DNA from 2 places in the Streptomyces sp. NBC_00328 genome. Region 1 is predicted to be linked to the other one. Evidence: riboswitches for the same ligand, from Rfam matches in the RefSeq annotation. Region 1 holds a riboswitch; the other holds the start of a gene.

Region 1 (11,345 bases):
GGGCGGGAGGAGGAGTGGCGGCACGCGCGAGGTGTGGGTGCCGCGCCCTACGCGCTGCAACAGACGGCGCTGGCGACGCGACCGAAGTCGACGTGCCGACGACGAACCAGCCGCTGCTGTGTGGGGGGCATGTACATCATCCTGCGCATCCTCAGGACGCGCGGTCAATGATTTCCTAGTAAATCAATAGGAAATCAGAGGGAGCGGTCCCACGGACGGATGGGCGACCCCATGGGTACCGGCCACGTCCGGTCGTCCGGCATGCGGACCGTAGTTGACGGGGAGCCAGACGCACCGCTCAATGAGTCACATGAACGCCGAGCATCGCCTGGTCACCCGGGACCACATCGACTTCGGCCGGGTGTGGTCCGCCGCGTGTCGCGCCTGACGCGCCGACGGACCGTGTGAACGGCCCGTCCCCCTTGGCGATCCCGTCGTGTACGGATTCCTTCTTCGTGGCATCGTCGGTTTCCGTGGTTCCACGGGGTGTTCAGTCCTGCGTCGCCCCTGCTCGACGACGCGATCGACTTCGGCCGGTACGTGATCCCGATCGTCGCGGCGACGTGCCCTGCCCGGTGCGATCGGGTACGCAGGCGGGCCCGGGCCGCGTCCGGCCGCACGTCCGGGTTCCGGGAAGCGGACTCAGCGGACCGTCTCCCGCGCCGTCGACGAGGCCGGACGCCAGCCCAGTTCGGGTGCGATCAGCTGCCGTGTGTCATGCAGGATCTGTTCGTACTCCTCCCGGTGGAACTCGTACGGCAGCTCCAGACGCAGCTCCGAGACCTGCGCCAGGACCGGGTCGGCGGCCAGCTGCTCGAGGATCTGTTCGGCCGTGCCCACCACGTCGGGGGCGAACAGGGTCCGCTTCGGGCCCTGAGGCCTCAGGGTACGGGCGTGGCGGTCGGCCGCGTAGGCGCGGTATCGCGCTCGGCCGGCCGCGTCGGCGCCGTCGAAGGGCACGATCACCCGGCCCAGGGCCACCCGTGCCGGACGCTCCACGCCCTGCCGGGACAGCGCCCGTCGGTACTCGGCCAGGAGATTCAGCTGGGCCGTGGTGAAGTCGTCGGTACCCTCGCCGGAGACGATGTTGCCGGACAGCAGGTTCAGGCCGTTCTCCGCTGCCCAGCGGACCGAGCGCAGGCTCCCGCCGCCGTACCAGAAGCGGTGCGCCAGACCGGGATCGTGCGGTTGCAGACGGGGACGCTGTACGTTGCCGGGCGAGTGGATGACCGTGTCGGGGCCGCCGAGGTGGTCGCCGCGCAGGTTGTCGAGGACGCGGGCGATCCTGCCGTACGAGAGGTCGAAGCCGCGCCAGTCCCCGTCGTACACGAGGTCGCCGAGCAGCTCGGCGTGCGGCATGCCGGTGCTGAAGCCGATCTGGAGCCGGCCCCGGGACAGTACGTCGGCCAGCGCCAGATCCTCGGCGAGGCGGAAAGGGCTCTCGTAGCCGATCGGTATGACGGCGGTGCCGAGTTCGATCCGCTGCGTGCGCTGGCCCGCAGCGGCGAGGAACACAGCGGCCGACGAGACACCGTGTTCGAGGTGCCGCTGCCTGATCCAGGCACCGTCGAAACCCGACCGTTCGCCGTACTCGAACAGCTGGAGCGTCTCCTCGAGGCCGGTGTACGGGTCGTCGTCGGCGAAGTTGCCCGGAGTGAGGAACGCAAGGGACGTGATGGTGGGAGTGGTCATGTGAGGCGGTCCTCAGCTCGTGATGGTCTCGGCGTCGGGGGAGGGGACCCGGCCGCCGGGGATCGCCGCGAGCAGCTCGCGGGTGTAGGCGTGGCGGGGACGGGTGAAGAGCTCCTCCGGAGGGCCCGCCTCCACGACGCGGCCGGCCCGCATGACCGCGACCTGGTGCGCGATCTGGCGTACGACGGCCAGGTCATGGGAGATGAAGAGGTAGGCCACCCCCGTGCCGGCCTGCAACTCGGCCAGCAACTCCAGCACTTGGGCCTGCACCGAGACGTCGAGCGCGGACACGGGCTCGTCGCACACCACCAGGTCGGGGGAGAGGGCGAGCGCACGGGCGATCGCCACGCGCTGACGCTGCCCGCCGGACAGCTCCGCCGGCCGGCGTTCCAGTACGGCCGCCGGAAGCGCCACCCGGTCGAGCAGTTCGCGGGCCCGCGCGAGCCGCGAGGCACGGTCGCCGACCTTGAAGGCACGCAGCGGCTCGGTGATCACCTCACCGATGGAGAAACGCGGATCGAGGGACGCGTACGGGTTCTGGTAGACGAGCTGGGCACGGCGGCGCAGCACCCTGGCACGGGCACCCCCGGCGGTGGTGACGTCGACGCCGTCGAACAGGACCTGCCCGGCGGTCGCGTCGGCGAGCCGGAGCACCAGCCGGGCGGTGGTGGACTTGCCCGAGCCCGACTCACCCACCAGGGCGAGGGTCCGCCCGTGATGGACGGCGAAGCTGACGTCGTCGACCGCGCGCAGGGTCCGGGGACCGTCCGTGGTGCGAGGCAGCCGGAACTCCTTGACCAGGTTGCGCGCCTCCACCAGCGGAACCGTGTCCGCCGTGGCCACGGGCGCGGACGGGCGGCGGCGAGCCGTCGTCATGCTCGGGGCGCTCGCCAGCAGTTGCCGGGTGTACGCGTCCTGGGGATCGGCGAGGACGTCACGGGTGGCTCCCGCCTCCACCACCCGGCCCTGCGCCATGACCACCAGCCGCTGCGCCCGTTCGGCGGCGACCCCGAGGTCGTGGGTCACCAGCAGGATCGCCGTGCCCGACTCCTCGGCCAGGCGCTGGAGATGGTCGAGGATGACCCGCTGCACGGTGACGTCGAGCGCGCTGGTCGGCTCGTCGGCGATGATCAGCTCGGGTCGCGCGGCGATCGCGACGGCGATCAAGGCGCGTTGCCGCATGCCCCCGGAGAGTTCGTGCGGGTACTGCCGGGCCCGGACGGCGGCGTCGGGCAGCCCGGCCCGGTCCAGAACGTCGAGCGCCTCGACGGCGGCCGAGCGGCGGTTCGCCAGACCGTGGATGCGCAGCACCTCCGCGACCTGTTCGCCGATCCGCTTGACCGGGTTGAGCGACACGGTCGGGTCCTGCGGCACCAGCCCGATCCGTGCCCCGCGTACGGTGCGCAGTTCCGCCTCCGACAGCGTGGCCAGGTCGTGCCGGCCGAAGCGCACCGAGCCCGCGTCGATGACGCCGTTGTCCGGGAGGAGACGGGTGATCGCGTGCGCGGTCGTGCTCTTGCCGGATCCGGACTCACCGACCACCGCGGTCACCTGTCCCGGCCATACGTCGAGATCCACGCCCCGGACGGCCGCCACGCCGCCACCGCCGCGGGTGCGGTACGAGACGGACAGGCCGCGGATCTCCAGCAGTGGTGTGGTCATGTCCTCACCGTTCTCGGCTTCGCCGGTCATCGCTGCCGGGACCATTCGCCGTCCAGCGCCCTCGCGACGCGGTTGGTGGCCAGTACGGTCGCGGCGATCGCCAGTCCCGGCAGCGCGGTCAGCCACCAGGCGTTGGCCAGGTAGTTGCGGCCCTCGGAGATCAACGTGCCCCACTCCGGGGCCGGCGGGGGAGCGCCGTACCCGAGGAAGCTCAGCGCCGAAACGGCCAGGATGGAGGCGCCGAAGTCGAGCGTGGCCAGGACGATCACCGGGCCCGCGGCGTTGGGCAGCACATGCCGGCCCAGCACCGAGTACCAGCGGGCCCCGCAGGAGCGCGACGCCTCGACGAACACCGCCTGACGCACCCGGAGCACCTCGGCGCGGGCGACGCGGGCGAAGGAGGCGACACTGGCGATGCCGACCGCGACGGCCACCTTGACCGTCCCGTATCCCAGCGCGGTCACCAGGGCCAGCGACAGGAACAGCGCGGGGATGGCGAGCAGGACGTCGACGAAGCGCATCAGCACGTCGTCCACCCAGCGGCCGACGAACCCGGCGACCACGCCCAGCAGGCCGCCCACCACGAACGCCACGAGCACCGCGATCAGCGTGGCCTTCAGGGACAGCTGTGCGCCGTGCACCACCCGGGAGAACACATCGCGCCCCAGCTCGTCCGTGCCGAACCAGTGCGCGCCGCTCGGGCCGCGGAAGTTCTGCGCCGGTACCCCCGTCAGCGGGTCGCGGGAGGTGAACAGCTGTGGCCGGAACGAGGCCAGCACCACCAGCACGAGGACGCCGGCGGACAGCAGCAGACCGGGGCGGCGCAGCACGAACCGCAGCACCCGCCGTACGCGGACGCGGCTTCCCGGTGCGGGATCCGGCGGTGCGCCCACCGGCCGAACGAGACCGAGCGCGGCCTCGGCGGGGTCGTCGACAAGACTCTGGCTCATGCGATGCGCGCCCTTCTGTCCGAGGCCACCACGATCCGGGGGTCCAGCAGCGGATAGACCAGGTCCACGACGAGGTTCGTCGTCACGAAGATCAGTGCGCCGAACGCCACCACCCCCTGGACCACCGGGATGTCCTGGGCCGTGACGGCCGCCGCGGTCACGCGGCCCAGGCCGTCACGGGAGAACACCGTCTCGACGACGACCGAACCGGCGATCAGCTGCCCTACCAGCAGGCCGGCGACCGTCAGCGCCGGCAGAGAGGCGTTGCGCAGCGCGTGCCGCAGATGGACCCGCCAGCGGCCCGCGCCCTTCGCGCGGGCGGTCTCCACATACGGCTGGTCGAGCGCGGTGAGCAGACTCTTGGCCAGCACCTGCGCGATCAGAGCGCCGGTGGGGACCGCGAGGGTCAGCGCCGGCAGCACCAGCCCCTTCAGCCCGTCGTTGCCGAACGCGGGGAACCAGCGCAGCCGGAAGGAGAACGCCTCGACCAGCAGGAGCCCCACCCAGAACGTCGGGACGGACACTCCCAGCGGCGGCAGCGACAGCAGCAGCTGCCGCAGCCAGCGCCGTGTGGTGTACGTGGCCGTCACCGCCAGCCCACCGCCGAGGACCACCGCGAACAGCAGTGCCGAAGCCGTCAGTTGGAGAGTCTGGGGCAGCGCGTCGGCCAGTGTCGAGGCGACCGGGCGGCCGGTGGCGACCGAGTCGCCGAAGTCCCCGCGCACCGCCCGGCCGAGATACTCGGCGTACTGCGTGAGCACCGGCTTGTCGAAGCCGTACTCGTGCCGCAGGGCGGCGATCTGCCGGGGATCGACCTGTCCCGAGTCCATTCCGGCACCGGCCATCGCGGTGACCGGGTCGCCCGGCAGGTAGTCCAGCACCAGGAACGACACGGTGTACGCCGCCCACAGCACCCCGACCGCCTGCGCGAGCCGTTTGAGCACATAGCCACGCACGGGTCAGCCGATCCAGGTGTCGTGCAACTGGATCCGGCTGGAGGCGTCGAAGGCGAGGCTGTGCACCTTCGTGGACAGGCCCAGCTGGGTCTGCAGCTCCACCACCGGCACGTTGTAGGCGTCGCGCACGATCGACTGCTGTGCCTGGGCCACGAGTTTGCTGCGCCCCGCCGGGTCGGTGGTCGCGGCCTGCGCGGACAGGGTCCTGTCCAGGCCGCTCGCCGGCACGCGGTAGAAGTTGGCCAGCTTCGTGGAGAAGGAGCTGCGCAGGATGTCGGGGTCGGCGCGGGTGATGTTCCCCCATGTCGCGTCGAATTCGCCCGACTGCTGTGTCGGTGTCAGCTGGGTGAGCTGGAGCTGCTTGAGGGTCACCTGGACTCCGACCGCCTTCAGTTGCTGCTGTATCAGCTCCAACGCGGGCTGATTCGTGGCCGCGTTGGGAACCCAGTCGATGGTCAGGCTCAGCTTCTTGCCGTCCTTGGTGCGCGTGCCGTCGCCGCCCGCCTTCCAGCCGGCCTCGTCCAGCAGGGACTTCGCCTTGGCCGCGTCGAAGGCCAGATCCGGGGCGAGGCTGGTGTAGTCGGGCGTGGTGTGTGCGAGGACGCTGGTCGCCGCCCGGGTGCCGGTGGGGAAGACGGTGTCGGCGATCTGCTTGCGGTCGATGGCGGCCAGGATCGCCCGGCGGACCCTGGCGTCCTTCAGGAGGGGCCGCGCGTTGTTGAGGCCGAGTCCGAAGACGATCCCGGGGTTGGCCCGCCTCTGGAGGGTGACCTGGCCGCCCTTGAGCGCCGCCTCGTCGGCCCGGCCCACACTGCCGATCGCGTCCACCTGGCCGGACCGGAGACTGCCGGCGCGCACGCCCGCTTCCGGCACGACCTTGAACACGAGCTCGTCCAGGTACGCCTCGCCCTTCTTGTTCCACCGTGAGGAGCCCCAGGCGTAGCCGTGGCGCTTGGCCAGGGTGACCGACTGGTTCTGCACGTACCGCTTCAGCACGAAGGGTCCGGATCCGATGACCCCGTCACTGCACTTCTGCTGCGGTGACCTCTTCGCGCTCGCCGACGACTCGATCCCCAGGGAATGTGTCGAAGTGGCCTGCAGGAACTGGGCGTTGGGCTGCTGGAAGGTCACCTTGACGGTGAGCGGGTCGACCACCGTGGTGCTCTTGACGCCGCTCAGGTAGCCCTCGGCCAGGGTCCCCAGGACACCGAGACGCGGCACCGCGTCGAAGTTGTCCTTGACCACCTGGGCGGTCAGCGGGGACCCGTCGCTGAAGGTGACACCCGAGCGCAGGTGGAAGGTGAAGGCGGTCGCGTCGGCACTGATGTCCCAGCTCTTCGCCAGCCACGGCACGATCTTGCCGGTCCTGGGGTCCTGGTCCGTCAGGGAGTCCACAACCTGGCGCACCGAGTAGATCGTGTCGTTGCTGCCGACCTGCTGGGGATCCACACAGCCGGCGTCCGAGCCCACGGCGAACGTCAGGCTTCCGCCGGACCTCGGCTTGCCGTCACCGGCTCCGGATCCGCCGGTGCCCGACCCGCAGGCCGTCAGCAGCACACTGGTGGTGAGAAGGGCGGTGAGCGCCGCCCATCGGGGAGATCTGAAATCCGGAAGTGCACGCACGGAGGGTTCTCCTCATGGTGTCGCCAGGCACGGGACACCGCGCGAGGCACGGCCACGCACAGGCGTGCGGGCCCGGTCGGCGCGGTGACGTGACGGGGGGGGAATGCCCTGCGGACAGGGGCCAGGCGGAAGGTGGATCCGAAGGATCCGAAGAATCAGGCGGAGCGGAAGGAAGCGGGACCCGGGCGGGGACACGTACCCCGAGCGCCGGTCACGGGCGGGGACCCTCGGCGGGCAAGCCCGTCAGCGCTCCGCTGCGGGAAGGGCCGTCAGGCCTGACAGAAGCAGCTGGTCGAGCGCTTCAGATCGATGTGGCGTCGGCGCGCCAGCCGGGAGAACACCATGGCGACGGAGAAGGAGGCACGAGGGTCACCACCGTGTCGCATAATGATCCTCCCCCCCCCATCTCCGGCCCCGGTCATGAGGCCACGCGCTTGCGCGGATCGTCGCTGATCCCGCCGGGCTTTCACCTGGAGCACCCCACCGCGCGGGAGGGTTGCCGGTCAGCAAGCCAGGGCTTGACGCTGACACTCGATGCCGTTCGTGATCGTACGGAGCGGTTCTGACGTACGTCAATGGCGGCACCGGACTCCGCCGGAGAGCACGGGCCGGACGCGGTCGTGTCGGCGACCCGGGGCCGGACGCGGTCGTGTCGGCGACCCGGGGTCGGCCGCGGTCGTGTCGGGGACACGGGGCCGGCCGCCGTCACACGGCCGGGGAGAGCCGGAGTTCAGGAACTGCCACCTTCGCGCCGGTCCGCCGGTCCGGTGCGGGGCCGACGGGTCGTGGCCGCCACGCCAACCGACTTGCCTGGACGCCTGGTTCACCGGCACGAATGCTCCGTTGACGCCTTCCGCCCCGTGTGCTTTCATCCCGCCATGCCGATGTCGGAGCCACTGACCCGCCGCCGCGCCGTGGACCTCGTCCGCGTCGCCGCCGCGCTGTGTCGGACGACCGGCTGACCACACGCTTCCGCGAACTTCCGCTCCGGACAAGCCGGTCGGGCGCATAGCGGCCGTCCTCGCGCACCCCCGCGCCCACTTGTGCCGAGCCCTCTCGTTCCTCTCGCCCCGTAATGACGAGGACCCGCCATGCCTTCGCTCACCCCCGCCGGTCGCCGCTACGAAACCGAGTACGACCGCCGCAGGCTGCGCCAGTGGCTCGCAGGTGAGGCCAGAGCCGAAGGGGTCACCCGCCGCCGGCTGCTCACCCTGCTCACCGCTGCCGCCGCCGGAACCGCACTCGGCACCCCGGGGCCCGCCCACGCCGCCGACAGACCGATCGTCAAGCCGCTGCCCGCCGAATGGTTCATCGAGCGCGGCACCAACGCCGAGACCCGGTGGGAGGCGCTGCGCGGAACCGGGCACCACACCCCCAACGAACTGTTCTTCGTGCGCAACCACACCGCCACACCCGTCCTGAACGCCGACGACTGGCGGCTGCGGTTGTGGGGGAGCGGGTTGCGCGGCAGCCACGGCGAGGACCGTCCGGTGGAGTTCGGTTACGACGATCTGCGCGCACTGCCGGCCGTCACCCGGACAGCGTTCGTCGAATGCGCCGGGAACGGCCGCTCCTACTACACGACGCAACAGGGGGAGACGGTCACCGGCACCGCGTGGACCCTGGGAGCGATCGGTGTCGCACGCTGGCGCGGGGTGCGGCTGGGTGACGTGCTGCGCAGGGCAGGGCTGTCCCCCCGCGCCGTGGACGTGCAGCCGCGCGGTCTGGACGCCGAGTACGTCAGCGGCGGCGAGAGCCTGGGGCGGGTACGACGTCCGCTGCCGCTGGCCAAGGCCCTGGACGACGTACTGCTCGCGTACGAGATGAACGGCGAGCCGCTTCCGTACGACCACGGTCATCCGGTGCGGGTGCTGGTGCCCTCCTGGGTGGGGATCGCGTCGATCAAGTGGGTCGGCGACATCGAAGTGTCCGCGCAGCCGCTCTACTCGCCCTGGAACACCACCTTCTACCGGCTGTTCGGCCCCGCCTACCCCGAGGGCGGGAGCGCTCCGCTGACCCGGCAGGCCACGAAGAGCGCCTTCGAGCTGGCGAGCGGGGCCACGTTCACGGCCGGAAGCAGGCACGTCCTGCACGGACGGTCGTGGTCGGGGGCGGGAGGCGTCGCCAAGGTCGACGTCAGTACGGACGGCGGTGCCAACTGGCGGCCTGCCCGGCTGCACGACCGGCCCCGGACCGGCACATGGACCCGGTGGTCCCTCGATTGGCGGCCCGACACACCCGGCGCCACCCACCTGCTGGCGCGCGCCACGGACACAGCCGACCGGACCCAGCCGGACACCGCGGTACCGAACACACAGGGGTACCTGTTCGGCGCGGTGGTACGGCATCCGGTCAGCGTGGTGTGACGGACGGCGGTCCCGGGGTCTGTCACATAGGAAGAGGCAATAGCCGTACCGGCCCTGACGGCCAGTCGGCTTCGTCGCGCAGTGGCGCCACCATGGTCTGCAGAGGCATGGCGACCACCTGGGCTTCGGGCTGTTCGACGAGCACCTCTGAGTCGAGCGGGTGCCATCCGAGGCGTTGGTAGAGCGGCACGAGAGGAGGTCGGCAGAACAGGAGCGCGTGCTGAGGGCCCATCGTGCCGGCGTGTTCCAGCGCGGCGGTGACGGCGAGCCGTACCAGTCCCTGACCTCGCACGGTGGACGCGACGGCCACCCCGCCGACTCCCACCACTTCTGTCCGGGCCCCGCCGATCACGACCGGCAGTCGCAGCAGGCCGACGTGTGCCACGAGTCGGCCCTCGTGTCTGACGCCGAAGTGCACCTCCTTGGGCAGCCAGGTCAGACCGGTCGAGGCGACCCCGAAGGGATCACCGGAGTCGCCGAGGATCTCGTCCTGGTCAGCCTTTGTGTACTGGGGCTGTCCGCACCGGCCCCGCCACGCGATCCTGACGAGTTCTCGGACGGAGGGAGTGGCCGTCAGGTGGAACTGGCCTCTATCCCTTTCAGGATCTCCCGCTCCTGTTCGCGCACCCGGTTCCGCTCCCGGACCTGTGCGCAGAAGGCGGCCAAGGCTTCGGGCTCGGCGGCCAGCTCGCTGTCCACGACCGTGCGGGATCCGTCACCGACTTCGACGATCGTCTGGTCCATACGGCCGCTGCCCAGGATGCCCATGACGGTCAGCCACTCGTCGAGGACAGCTGGATTCAGGTCGATGTCCAGGCGCCGCTCGGAAGGAGGGTCGTCCGCGGTGATGGGTTCGGCCATCTCCCCGAGAAGGGTGAAGAACAGTGTGCGCAGGTCCGCGTACTCCGCGGGGTCCATGAGGTTTTCGAGTGTGTCGAGGTAGAACTTGGCAAGTTCGTTGGGGGCGGGCGTGGCGGCAGCAGACTCGTGATCGTCGTGATCGCTCAAAGGTTGTCGTCTCTCTTGTCGGGGTTTGGGCGGTGCGCTTGCGCACCTGGCAGAGGGCGTCGGTCGGTCGGAACAGTGCCCCTGAACGAGACGGAGGGAAACTGTCGTCACCTGCGGGGCAGTTGAGGTTACCTGCCGACCGGTGATCCGATCCGACTCCCATCGGCGATACTCAGCCGTCCCCTCACACCGACCCGTGGGGCAGCACGGGCAGTGCGGTCAGACGGCGGTGCAGATAGCCGCCGCCCCAGGCCAGTTCGTTGAGCGGCACAGCCGGCTCCAGCCGTTGCCAGCGGCCGAGGATGACGGTCAGGGCCACCGTGAGCTCCAGGCGGGCCAGCGCCGATCCGGGACAGTAGTGCGGACCCAGACCGAACGTCAGATGACGGCCGGCGGTGCTGCGGTCCGGGTCCAGCGTGCCGGGGTCGGCATGGCAGCGCGGGTCGTGGTTGGCCGCCGCCACGGAGAGCAGGACTCCGCTGCCCGCCGGAATGACCGTGTCCCCGAACCGGACGTCCTCCAGCGCCACCCTCTTGGTACTGAAAGGACCCGGGGTGTCCCAGCGCAGCAACTCGTCCACGGCGCGCGGAATCCGCGACGGCTCCTCCCGCAGGGAGTCCTGTACGGCGTGGTGACCCAGCAGCGCCACCACGCTCATGCCGATCGCCTGCACCGTGCTGTCGAAGCCGGCCAGCAGCAGCATCGCCAGGAGGGAGGCGACCTCGTCCTCGGTCGCGCCGCCCTGTCGGCGCCATGCCGCGAGGACGCGCGAGACGACGTCGTCACCCGGAGCGGCCGCGCGGCGGGCCATCTCGCCGCGGACGAACGCGTCGATCCGGGCCACGCTCTCCTCGACGGCGCGGGCGGAGCAGCCCGCCTTGTCGGCGAGGAGCGCCACCGGTTCGTACAGCGCGGCCCGCTCCTCCTCACGCACCTCGAACACCTCGCACAGCGACCGGAAGGCGAACGGGCGCGCGAAGGCGTCCATCAGCTCCAGCGGCCCCTGCCCCCGCGCCGCGTCCGCCGCGTCGAGCAGTTCACCGGCGGCTTGCTCGATACGCTCCCGGTGGGCGGCCATGCGCGCCGGG
Region 2 (11,345 bases), 2.6 Mb from region 1:
CAGCCCGCTGTCGGACGCGGTCCGCTCGCCGGGCATCGGCGCCGACATGTGGATCATGGGTCTGGCCTTCTCCGGCTTCGGCACCATCCTCGGCGCGGTCAACTTCATCACCACGATCATCTGCATGCGCGCTCCCGGCATGACGATGTTCCGTATGCCGATCTTCGTGTGGAACGTGCTGCTCACCGCGGTTCTGGTGCTGCTGGCCTTCCCCGTCCTCGCGGCGGCGCTGTTCGCCCTGGAGGCGGACCGAAAATTCGGGGCGCATGTCTTCGACGCGGCAAACGGCGGAGCCTTGCTCTGGCAACACCTCTTCTGGTTCTTCGGCCATCCAGAGGTGTACATCATCGCCCTGCCGTTCTTCGGCATCATCTCCGAAGTCATCCCGGTGTTCTCGCGCAAACCGATGTTCGGTTACATGGGCCTGATCGGCGCGACCATCGCGATCGCCGGTCTCTCCGTGACGGTGTGGGCGCACCACATGTACGTCACCGGTGGCGTTCTGCTCCCGTTCTTCTCCTTCATGACGTTCCTCATCGCCGTACCGACCGGCGTGAAGTTCTTCAACTGGATCGGAACGATGTGGAAGGGCTCGCTGTCCTTCGAGACACCGATGCTCTGGGCCGTCGGCTTCCTCATCACCTTCACCTTCGGTGGTCTGACCGGCGTCATCCTGGCCTCGCCGCCGATGGACTTCCACGTGTCCGACTCCTACTTCGTGGTGGCGCACTTCCACTACGTGGTGTTCGGCACCGTGGTGTTCGCGATGTTCTCCGGCTTCCACTTCTGGTGGCCGAAGATGACCGGCAAGATGCTCGACGAGCGTCTCGGCAAGGTCACCTTCTGGACGCTGTTCGTGGGCTTCCACGGCACGTTCCTGGTGCAGCACTGGCTGGGTGCCGAGGGCATGCCGCGTCGTTACGCGGACTACCTCGCGCAGGACGGCTTCACCGCGCTGAACACGATCTCGACGATCAGCTCGTTCCTGCTCGGCCTGTCGATCCTGCCCTTCCTCTACAACGTGTGGAAGACGGCCAAGTACGGCAAGAAGGTCGAGGTCGACGACCCGTGGGGCTACGGCCGTTCGCTCGAGTGGGCGACCTCCTGCCCGCCGCCGCGGCACAACTTCCTCACCCTGCCGCGGATCCGCAGTGAATCCCCGGCCTTCGACCTGCACCACCCGGAGATCGCCGCTCTCGACCAGCTCGAGAACGCCGGTCACGGTTCGTCGGCCCTTCCTGGCGGAAAGGAGGCCGGCAAGTGAAGGTCCAAGGCAAGATGTTCATCTGGCTGGCGCTGTTCATCCTCATCATGGGGGTTGTCTACGGCGTCTGGTCCAAGGAGCCGGCCGGCACCACGGCCCTCTTCATGGGCTTCGGCCTGAGCATGATGATCGGCTACTACCTGGCCTTCACGGCCCGGCGGGTCGACGCCATGGCACAGGACGACAAGGAGGCCGACGTCGCGGACGAGGCCGGCGAAGTGGGCTTCTTCAGCCCGCACAGCTGGCAGCCGCTCTCGCTCGGCGTCGGCGGCGCGCTCGCCTTCATGGGCGTCGTCTTCGGCTGGTGGCTGCTGTACTTCTCGGCGCCGCTGATCATGCTCGGCCTGTGGGGCTGGGTCTTCGAGTACTACCACGGTGAGAACCGCACCCAGTAGCACCCGCGATACGCACGGGAGCCCGGACACTCCGTCAGGAGTGTCCGGGCTCCCTCGTTTGCCGTGACTTCCGTCCCTCGCTCGGCTCACCCGGCGCGCCGTGCTTGACGGACGTTCATAGCGTGGACTCATGAACCACTCACCGCGAATCCGCACGGTCGTCAGCTGCACCGCGCTGGTGGTCGCCCTCGGCGCCGGCGCCGCCGCCTGCGGCTCCGACGACCACCCGCTCTCGGCGAAGCCGTACGACGCGGCGGGACAGATCTCGTTCAAGGGCCTCTCCGAGGACAGCAAGAAGCAGACCAAGGTCGACCCCGACAAGCCCCTGGAAATCACCTCCGAGAGTGACGAGGGGCGCATCACCGACGTGACCGCCACGGACGCGTCAGGACGCCATGTCGCGGGCGAACTGGCCGCCGACGGCAGCCGCTGGCACAGCACCTCGCCACTCGCCGCAGGCGCCCACTACACGGTGAGCGTGAGCACCGAGGACGAGGACGGCGCCCCCGGCCGCAAGGTCATCGGCTTCGACACCAGCACGCCGAAGACGAAGAAGCTGCTGAACGTCGCATTCGGTCCCAAGGCGGGCAAGTACGGCGTCGGTCAGCCGATAACCGCCGAACTCAGCGCCCCCGTCAAGGACAAGGCGGCCCGCACGATCGTCGAACGCGCCCTCAGGGTCGACTCCACCCCCGCGGTGGACGGCGCCTGGCACTGGGTGGACGACAAGACGCTGCACTACCGGCCCAAGGAGTACTGGCCCGCCCACGCCACCCTGACGGCCCACAGCAACCTCGCCGGCGTCAGGATCGGCGAACGCCTCTGGGGCGGCGACGCCAAGACTGTGAAGATCACCACGGGCGACCGCCTGATCGCCCTGACCGACGCCGCCACCCACTCCATGACGGTCTACCGCAACGGCCAGGACATCAAGCGGATCCCCGTCACCACGGGCAAGCCCGGCTTCGACACGCGCAACGGCGTCAAGGTCGTACTCGGCAAGGAGTCCCTCGTACGGATGCGCGGTACCAGCATCGGCATCGCCGAGGGCAGTTCGGACTCCTACGACCTGGAGGTGCGCTATGCGACCCGGGTGACCTGGAGCGGCGAGTACGTCCACGCCGCGCCCTGGTCGACCGGCTCCCAGGGGTACGCCAACGTCAGCCACGGCTGCACCGGCATGAGCACCGAGAACGCCGAATGGTTCTTCAACACGTTCAACGAGGGCGACATAGTCAAGGTCGTCAACTCCGACGGCAAGACCATGGACGCGTTCGGCAACGGGTTCGGCGACTGGAACCTCGACTGGAAGAACTGGCGCGACGGCAGCGCGCTGATGGCCGGGTCCCCGGACGCCCCGAACCCGGCCCAGCGCGCCAGACTGCGCCCCGAAAGCGTGTGAGGCCGCGCCCCCACGGTGGGGGCGCGGGTTCCTCAGGCGCTCAGAAGGTTCCTGCGACGCAGCAGGGAGGCCAGTGAGGCGGCGAACTCCACCGGGTCGACCGGTAGGGTCACCGCGGCGTCGGCACGGCTCCAGGTGGCCAGCCAGGCGTCCTGCGGGCGCCCGATGAGCACCAGCGCGGGCGGGCAGTTGAAGATCTCGTCCTTGATCTGCCGGCACACCCCCATGCCGCCCATCGGCACCGCCTCGCCGTCCAGCACACAGACGTCGATGCCGCCCTTGTCGAGCTCCTTGATGACGGCGGCCGGCGTCGCGCACTCGATGAACTCGACGAGGGGAACGTCCGGGGCGGGCCTGCGCCCGGTGGCGAGCCGCACCTGCGCGCGGGTGTTGGAGTCGTCGCTGTAGACCAGCACCGTGGCGGTCGGCTGCATTCTTCCTCCGAGACGTCAGCGTCGTACGGACATCGTGCGATCGGGCTGATCGTCCCCGGCCCGATGCGCGGATGCTACTCCCTTGAACACCTCGTCAGCACCGGTTCGGACACGGCTTCGATGGTCCATCCGGGCTGGACACACCCGGTCAACACCCCGAACGGCACCCCCCGGCGTGAGGGCGGGATAAGCGACCGACATAATGTCGGTCGTGGCGACAGCAACGACAGTAGAAACCGGGCACGCGCACCCGTCGGTCAATCGGCCGAACCTCACCAGCGTCGGAACCATCATCTGGCTGAGTTCCGAGCTGATGTTCTTCGCGGCCCTCTTCGCGATGTACTTCACCCTGCGATCGGTGACCGGGCCGGATCACTGGAAGGAAATGGCGTCCAGCCTGAACCTTCCGTTCTCGGCGACGAACACCACGATCCTGGTGCTCTCCTCCCTGACCTGCCAGCTCGGCGTCTTCGCCGCCGAGCGCGGGGACGTGAAGAAGCTCCGGATGTGGTTCATCGTCACCTTCATCATGGGTGCGATCTTCATCGGCGGTCAGGTCTTCGAGTACACCGAACTGGTCACGAAGGACGGGCTCTCGCTCTCCTCCGACCCGTACGGCTCGGTGTTCTACCTGACCACCGGCTTCCACGGACTGCATGTGACGGGCGGACTCATCGCCTTCCTGCTGGTCCTCGGTCGCACCTACGCGGCTCGGAGGTTCACTCACGAGCAGGCGACCGCCGCCATCGTCGTGTCCTACTACTGGCACTTCGTCGATGTCGTCTGGATCGGCCTTTTCGCCACGATCTACCTGATCAAGTAATCGGGCCCACCGCCCGAAACATCCAGAAGCACCGACGCAGAAGATCCTGACACCGGGGTAATCCGTGAAAAAGCTCTCCGCACGACGACGCCATCCGCTGGCGGCGGTCGTCGTCCTACTCCTCGCGCTGGCGGCCACCGGGGGGCTGTACGCCGCGTTCGCACCCGCGAGCAAGGCGCAGGCCGACGAAACCGCCCAGTCCCTCGGGATCACCGAGGGCCAGAAGCTGTACTCCGTGGGCTGCGCAAGCTGCCACGGAACCGGCGGTCAGGGCAGCTCCGACGGTCCCAGCCTGGTGGGTGTGGGCGCCGCGGCGGTCGACTTCCAGGTCGGCACCGGCCGTATGCCGGCCCAGCAGCCGGGCTCTCAGATCCCGCGCAAGAAGGTCATCTACACGCAGGCCGAGATCGACCAGATGGCGGCCTACGTCGCCTCGCTCGGCGCCGGCCCCGTGATCCCGACCAAGAACCAGGTCAGCCCCGAGGGCGCGGACATCGCCAACGGCGGTGAACTCTTCCGTACCAACTGCGCCCAGTGCCACAACTTCACCGGCAAGGGCGGCGCGCTGACGCACGGCAAGTACGCGCCGAGCCTGGAGGGTGTCGACCCGAAGCACATCTACGAGGCCATGCAGACGGGCCCGCAGAACATGCCGTCCTTCCCCGACACCACGCTGACGGAGAAGAACAAGCAGGACATCATCGCGTACCTCGACGCGGTCAACGGTGACGACACCGAGAGCCCGGGCGGTCTTGAACTGGGCGGCCTCGGGCCGGTCAGCGAGGGCCTGTTCGGCTGGGTCTTCGGTCTCGGAACCCTGGTCGCCGTCGCCGTCTGGGTCGCCGCTCGGACCGCAAAGGCCAAGAAGTCATGAGTAGCCAAGACATTCCAGAAGAGAACGTGCCCGCTGAGCGGGCCTCCGACGACCACGCCGGTCACGGTCACGGTCCGGTAGCCGTCGCGGACGAGCAGAACCCGTTCGCGGACCCGGGGCTGCCGCCCCACGAGCACCGCATCCAGGACATCGACGAGCGGGCCGCCAGGCGGTCCGAGCGTCTGGTCGCCATGCTGTTCGTGCTGTCGATGGTGGCCACCGTCGGCTTCATCGCCTCCTACGTGGCGATCCCGAACGACAAGTCGGTCTACGTGTTCCCGCTCGGGCACATCAGCGCGCTGAACTTCGCGCTGGGCATGTGCCTCGGCGTGGCGCTGTTCGCGATCGGCGCGGGCGCGGTCCACTGGGCCCGCACCCTGATGTCCGACGTGGAGATCGCCGACGAGCGCCACCCGATCGAGGCGGAGCCCGCGGTCAAGGCCAAGGTCCTGGCCGACTTCAAGGAAGGCGCCAAGGAGTCCGCGCTCGGCCGCCGCAAGCTGATCCGCAACACGATGTTCGGCGCGCTGGCCCTGTTCCCGCTCTCCGGCGTCATGCTGCTGCGCGACCTCGGCCCGCTGCCCGGCACGAAGCTGCGCCACACGCTGTGGTCCAAGGGCAAGCTTCTCGTCAACATGAACACGAACGAGCCGCTGCGTCCTTCGGACCTGGCCGTCGGTTCGCTCACCTTCGCCAAGCCCGAGGGCCTGGAGGAGCACGACGAGGACTTCCAGAAGGAGATCGCCAAGGCGGCCCTGATGGTCATCCGGCTCCAGCCGGACGACATCAAGGACAAGCAGGAAGTCGAGTGGTCCTACGACGGCATCGTGGCCTTCTCGAAGATCTGCACCCACGTCGGCTGCCCGATCTCCCTGTACGAGCAGCAGACGCACCACGCGCTGTGCCCGTGCCACCAGTCCACCTTCGACCTCTCCGACGGTGCCCGGGTCATCTTCGGCCCGGCGGGTCACGCCCTGCCGCAGCTGCAGATCGGCGTGAACGCTGAGGGCTACCTCGAGGCGCTCAGCGACTTCCAGGAGCCCGTCGGTCCTGCATTCTGGGAGCGCGGATGAGCACTACCACCACCTCCGACTCGCGCTCCTCGCGCGAGAAGGCACCCGCCGGTGAGCGGGTGGCCGACTGGGCGGACGGACGCCTCGGGATCTACTCCCTGGCCAAGTCCAACATGCGCAAGATCTTCCCCGACCACTGGTCGTTCATGCTGGGTGAGGTCTGCCTCTACAGCTTCATCATCATCATCCTCACGGGTGTGTACCTGACCCTGTTCTTCCACCCGTCGATGAACGAGGTGGAGTACCACGGCAGCTACGTCCCGCTGCAGGGCCAGCTGATGTCCGAGGCGTTCAACTCGACCATGCACATCTCCTTCGATGTGCGCGGTGGTCTGCTGATCCGTCAGATCCACCACTGGGCCGCGCTGATCTTCCTCGCCGGCATGTTCGTGCACATGATGCGCGTGTTCTTCACGGGTGCGTTCCGCAAGCCGCGTGAGGTCAACTGGGTCTTCGGATTCCTGCTGTTCGTCCTCGGCATGTTCACCGGATTCACCGGTTACTCGCTCCCGGACGACCTGCTCTCCGGCACCGGTGTCCGCTTCATGGAGGGCGCGGTCCTGTCCGTGCCGATCGTGGGCACGTACCTGTCGTTCTTCCTGTTCGGCGGCGAGTTCCCGGGCGGCGACTTCGTTGCCCGCTTCTACTCGGTGCACGTGCTGCTGCTGCCGGGCATCATGCTCGGCCTCGTGGTGGGCCACCTGATCCTGGTCTTCTACCACAAGCACACGCAGTTCGCGGGCCCCGGCAAGACGAACAACAACGTCGTCGGCATGCCGCTGCTGCCGGTCTACATGGCCAAGGCCGGAGGCTTCTTCTTCCTGGTCTTCGGTGTCATCGCGGTCATCGCGGCGATCGCCTCGATCAACCCGATCTGGGCCATGGGTCCGTACCGTCCGGACATGGTGTCCACGGGCGCCCAGCCCGACTGGTACATGGGCTTCTCCGAAGGCCTGATCCGTGTCATGCCGGGCTGGGAGATCAACCTCTGGGGTCACACGCTCGTCCTGGGCGTGTTCATCCCGCTGGTGATCTTCCCGCTGGTCCTGGTCGCCATCGCGGTCTACCCGTTCATCGAGTCCTGGGTCACCGGCGACAAGCGCGAGCACCACATCCTGGACCGCCCGCGCAACGTCCCGACCCGGACCGCGTTCGGTGCCGCCTGGATCAGCTGGTACTTCGTCCTGCTCGTCGGCGGCGGCAACGACATCTGGGCCACGCACTTCCACCTGTCGATCAACTCGATCACCTGGTTCGTGCGCATCGCGTTCTTCGTCGTGCCGGTGCTCACCTTCATCGCCACCAAGCGGATCTGCCTCGGCCTCCAGCGCCGGGACCGGGACAAGGTGCTGCACGGCCGCGAGTCGGGCATCATCAAGCGCCTGCCGCACGGTGAGTTCATCGAGGTCCACGAGCCGCTCAGCCAGGACGCGCTGCACACGCTCACCGCGCACGAGCAGTACAAGCCGGCCGAGATCGGCCCGACGGTCGACGAGAACGGTGTCGAGCGCAAGGTCTCGGGCACGCAGAAGCTGCGCGCCAAGATGAGCCAGGGCTTCTACGGGGAGGAAGGCCAGATCCCCAAGCCCACCGTCGAGGAGTACAAGGAGATCACGAGCGGCCACGGCCACCACTGATCCCCGGCTGTTCGCCACGGCTGGAGCCCCGTCCATGACATGGACGGGGCTCTTTGCCGTCCTCCGGGCTGGATAGGGTGGACTCACCCGGTGCTGCGGGGCGATCCACCCCGCGTCACCCACGACCCGTGTCACCCGCGACCGCGTGACCCACGAACCCAGGAGCGACCATGAGCGCTGTGAACCCCGCTGGAGGCGACACCGCGGCGGGCCGTTCCTGGCCCGCGGTACTGAACGGCCTGCTCGAAGGCCGCGACCAGAGCGCGGACGACACGGCCTGGGCGATGGACCGCATCATGCGCGGCGAGGCGACCGACGCGCAGATCGCCGGGTTCGTGGTGGCCCTGCGGGCCAAGGGCGAGACCGTCCAGGAGATCACCGGACTCGTCCGGGCGATGTACGAGCACGCCAATGTCATCGAGGTGCCCGGACACACCGTCGACATCGTCGGAACGGGCGGCGACGGCGCGAAGACCGTCAACATCTCCACGATGTCCTCGATCGTGGTGGCCGGCACCGGCGCCAAGGTCGTCAAGCACGGCAACCGGGCCGCGTCCTCCGCGTCCGGCGCGTCGGACGTCCTGGAGAAGCTCGGCGTCAATCTCCAACTGCCGGTGAAACGGGTGGCCGAGGTGGCCGAGGAGGCCGGGATCACCTTCTGCTTCGCGGTCAAGTTCCACCCGGCGCTGCGTCATGTGGCCGCGGCCCGCGGTCAGTTGGGCATCCGGACCACCTTCAACGTGCTCGGTCCGCTGACCAACCCGGCGCGCGTGAAGGCCCAGGCGGTCGGCGTCGCCGATCCCCGGATGGCGCCGATCGTGGCGGGCGTGTTCGCCGAGCGCGGCAACTCCTCGCTCGTCTTCCGCGGCGACGACGGCCTCGACGAGCTGACCACCACCGCGGGCTCCCACGTCTGGGTGGTCCGCGACGGCAAGGTCACCGAGGAGCGCTTCGACCCGCGCGACGTCGGGCTCGACATCGTCCCGGTGGAGGCCCTGCGCGGCGCCGACGCCTCGTACAACGCGGAGGTCGCCCGGCGCCTCCTGGACGGCGAGCGGGGGCCCGTACGGGACGCGGTCCTGCTGAACTCGGCGGCGGCCCTGGTGGCCCTGTCGCCGACCGGCGCGCCGCTCGCGGACCAGCTCCGCGACGGAATGGAGAAGGCGGCCGAGGCGATCGACTCCGGGGCCGCGAAGCGCACCCTGGAGCGCTGGGTGGCCGCCAGCAACGCCTGATCCACCGGTGACACGGAGCGAGGCGCAGTCCAGAATCCGGACTGCGCCTTGCGCGTGGAAGATCCTCTGGCAAGATGCTGTATCAGGTCATGAGTGACAGCCATCAGGCCCCGGCCGGCTGTCCGGCAACCCTCCGTCCGTGGCGGGGTGCCCCGGGTGAAGACCAGGTCGTAGGCAGCGAGGCCTACGGCAAGCGCGGACCCCTCCCGTCCTCCGGGCGGATGCAACCAGGGGTCCTGGTCGTTCGAGGGAGCCTTCTGTGAGCAAGCGAATGCGATAGGGCGCCGAGCCCCGCCTCCGCACACCCTTTTCACCTTTTCCCGCGCTGAGCCCAGCCCTGCCTCCGGGCGGCCGGCTCGCGCGGTGATCCCGCCTGCCTCTCACAGGAGCTCGCCATGTCTGTCTCCACCGTTGCCGCCGACCAGTCCGTTTGTGCCCCCCTGGCCGTTCTGGGCCGGGATGTCACCGTCCCGCTCGTCACCGGCGGCGAGGTGACCTACGCGGCCCTCGACTACGCCGCCAGCGCGCCCGCCCTCCAGCGGGTGTGGGACGACGTGGCCGCGTACGCGCCCTACTACGGCAGCGTCCACCGGGGCGCCGGCTACCTCTCGCAGCTCTCCACCGACCTCTTCGAGAACGCCCGCAGGACCGTCGAGGAGTTTCTCGACTGCCGCGCCGGTGACCAGGTGGTCTTCACCCGCTCCACCACCGACTCGCTCAACCTGCTCGCCGCCGCGCTCCCGGCCGACTGCCAGGTCTTCGTCTTCGAGACCGAGCACCACGCCTCGCTGCTGCCCTGGCGCGACGCCCGGGTGACGTACCTGAACGCCCCGCGCACCCCGGGCGAGGCCGTCGCCACCCTGGAGCACGCCCTCGCCGCCCGCGACCCTCACGGACCGGCCCTGGTCTGCGTCACCGGCGCCTCGAACGTCACCGGGGAGCTGTGGCCGGTGCGGGAGCTGGCCGCCGCCGCCCACGCCCACGGCGCCCGCATCGTCCTCGACGCCGCGCAGCTCGCCCCGCACCACCCGGTGTCGGTCCAGGACCTCGACGTCGACTGGGTCGCGTTCTCCGGGCACAAGCTGTACGCGCCGTTCGGCTCCGGTGTCCTCGCGGGCCGCTCCGACTGGCTGCGCGAGGCCGACCCGTACCTCGCGGGCGGCGGCGCCAGCCGCAAGGTCACCCGGCGCACGGACGGCGGCGTGGACGTGGAGTGGCACGACAGCGCCGCCCGGCACGAGGCCGGCTCGCCGAACGTCATCGGGGCCTACGCGATCGCCTCGGCCTGCAAGGCGCTCACCGAGGAGGGCTTCGACAGCCTTCTCGCCCGTGAGCGGCACCTGATCCGTACCGTCCGCGCGGGCCTCGCCGAGGTCCCCGAGGTCCGGGTCCTGTCCCTCTTCGGCGACGACGCCCCGCGGGTCGGCGTCATCTCCTTCGTCGTCGAGGGCTGGAACAGTTCGCACTTCGCGGCCGCGCTCTCCGCCGAGTACGGCATCGGCGTCCGCGACGGCCTCTTCTGCGCCCACCCGCTCGTCCGCACGCTGCTCGGCAGCGCCCCGGAGACCCAGGGGGAGTGCGGAGCCCCCGAGGCGGCGCCCGGGGAGAAGTCCCTCAACGCCATCCGCGTCAGCTTCGGCGCCGGTACCCCCGACGAGCACGTCGAGCGCTTCGTCCGCGCGGTGCGCGAACTCGTCAGGGACGGCGCGCGCTGGCAGTACCGCACCGAGGACGGCCGCTGCGTCCCGGCGGTCTGACGCCCACGGCGGCCTCGCCCGGAGGCGGTGCCGCGTCGGTCAGGAGTCGAGACCGATCGCGAACGCCGCCTCCAGGTCGTGCTGGGAGTACGTACGGAACGCCACGTGCGTGTCCGTCGCCTCGACGCCCGGGATCTTGCTGATCTTGCCGGGGATGACGTCCGCCAGGTCGTCGTGGGCCTGGACCCGGACCATGGCGATCAGGTCGTAGGTGCCCGTGACGGAGAAGACCTCGCTGACGCTCTCCAGGGACGCGATCGACTCGGCGATCTCGGGGATCCGGTCCACGCTGGTCTTGATGAGGACGATCGCGGTGATCACGGCTGGTTCTCTCCCTAGGGGGCCACTGCTGGGGATCTCACCCTACTCGCGGTCCACCTGGCCCGGCCGCTCCACCGGGGGCCCCGGCAGCACCCCCCGAACGGGCGCGAGCGGCCTTCGGGGCCGGAAC

What was found. Region 1 has a riboswitch for S-adenosylmethionine ahead of OG485_RS02385 (ABC transporter substrate-binding protein). Riboswitches for the same ligand answer to the same signal wherever they lie in the genome.
Region 2: it holds a riboswitch for S-adenosylmethionine, as region 1 does, so the genes downstream of both, OG485_RS13940 (aminotransferase class V-fold PLP-dependent enzyme) here and OG485_RS02385 (ABC transporter substrate-binding protein) in region 1, are expected to answer to the same signal.

Annotation. Positions count from the first base shown of each region.
Region 1 covers NZ_CP108013.1:570,947-582,291, reverse strand. The annotation lists gene OG485_RS02405 (LLM class flavin-dependent oxidoreductase) at 643-1,692, opposite strand; gene OG485_RS02400 (dipeptide ABC transporter ATP-binding protein) at 1,705-3,399, opposite strand; gene OG485_RS02395 (ABC transporter permease) at 3,381-4,304, opposite strand; gene OG485_RS02390 (ABC transporter permease) at 4,301-5,260, opposite strand; gene OG485_RS02385 (ABC transporter substrate-binding protein) at 5,264-6,883, opposite strand; SAM riboswitch class IV at 7,309-7,422, opposite strand; gene OG485_RS02380 (sulfite oxidase) at 7,975-9,249, shown strand; gene OG485_RS02375 (GNAT family N-acetyltransferase) at 9,272-9,790, opposite strand; gene OG485_RS02370 (hypothetical protein) at 9,823-10,257, opposite strand; gene OG485_RS02365 (cytochrome P450) at 10,442-11,345, opposite strand, start outside.
Region 2 covers NZ_CP108013.1:3,177,399-3,188,743, reverse strand. The annotation lists gene ctaD (aa3-type cytochrome oxidase subunit I) at 1-1,264, shown strand, start outside; gene OG485_RS13980 (cytochrome c oxidase subunit 4) at 1,261-1,659, shown strand; gene OG485_RS13975 (L,D-transpeptidase) at 1,790-3,061, shown strand; gene OG485_RS13970 (hypothetical protein) at 3,094-3,495, opposite strand; gene ctaE (aa3-type cytochrome oxidase subunit III) at 3,698-4,318, shown strand; gene qcrC (cytochrome bc1 complex diheme cytochrome c subunit) at 4,383-5,192, shown strand; gene qcrA (cytochrome bc1 complex Rieske iron-sulfur subunit) at 5,189-6,265, shown strand; gene qcrB (cytochrome bc1 complex cytochrome b subunit) at 6,262-7,902, shown strand; gene trpD (anthranilate phosphoribosyltransferase) at 8,073-9,137, shown strand; SAM riboswitch class IV at 9,223-9,339, shown strand; gene OG485_RS13940 (aminotransferase class V-fold PLP-dependent enzyme) at 9,533-10,894, shown strand; gene OG485_RS13935 (Lrp/AsnC family transcriptional regulator) at 10,934-11,215, opposite strand; gene OG485_RS13930 (rhomboid family intramembrane serine protease) at 11,258-11,345, opposite strand, start outside.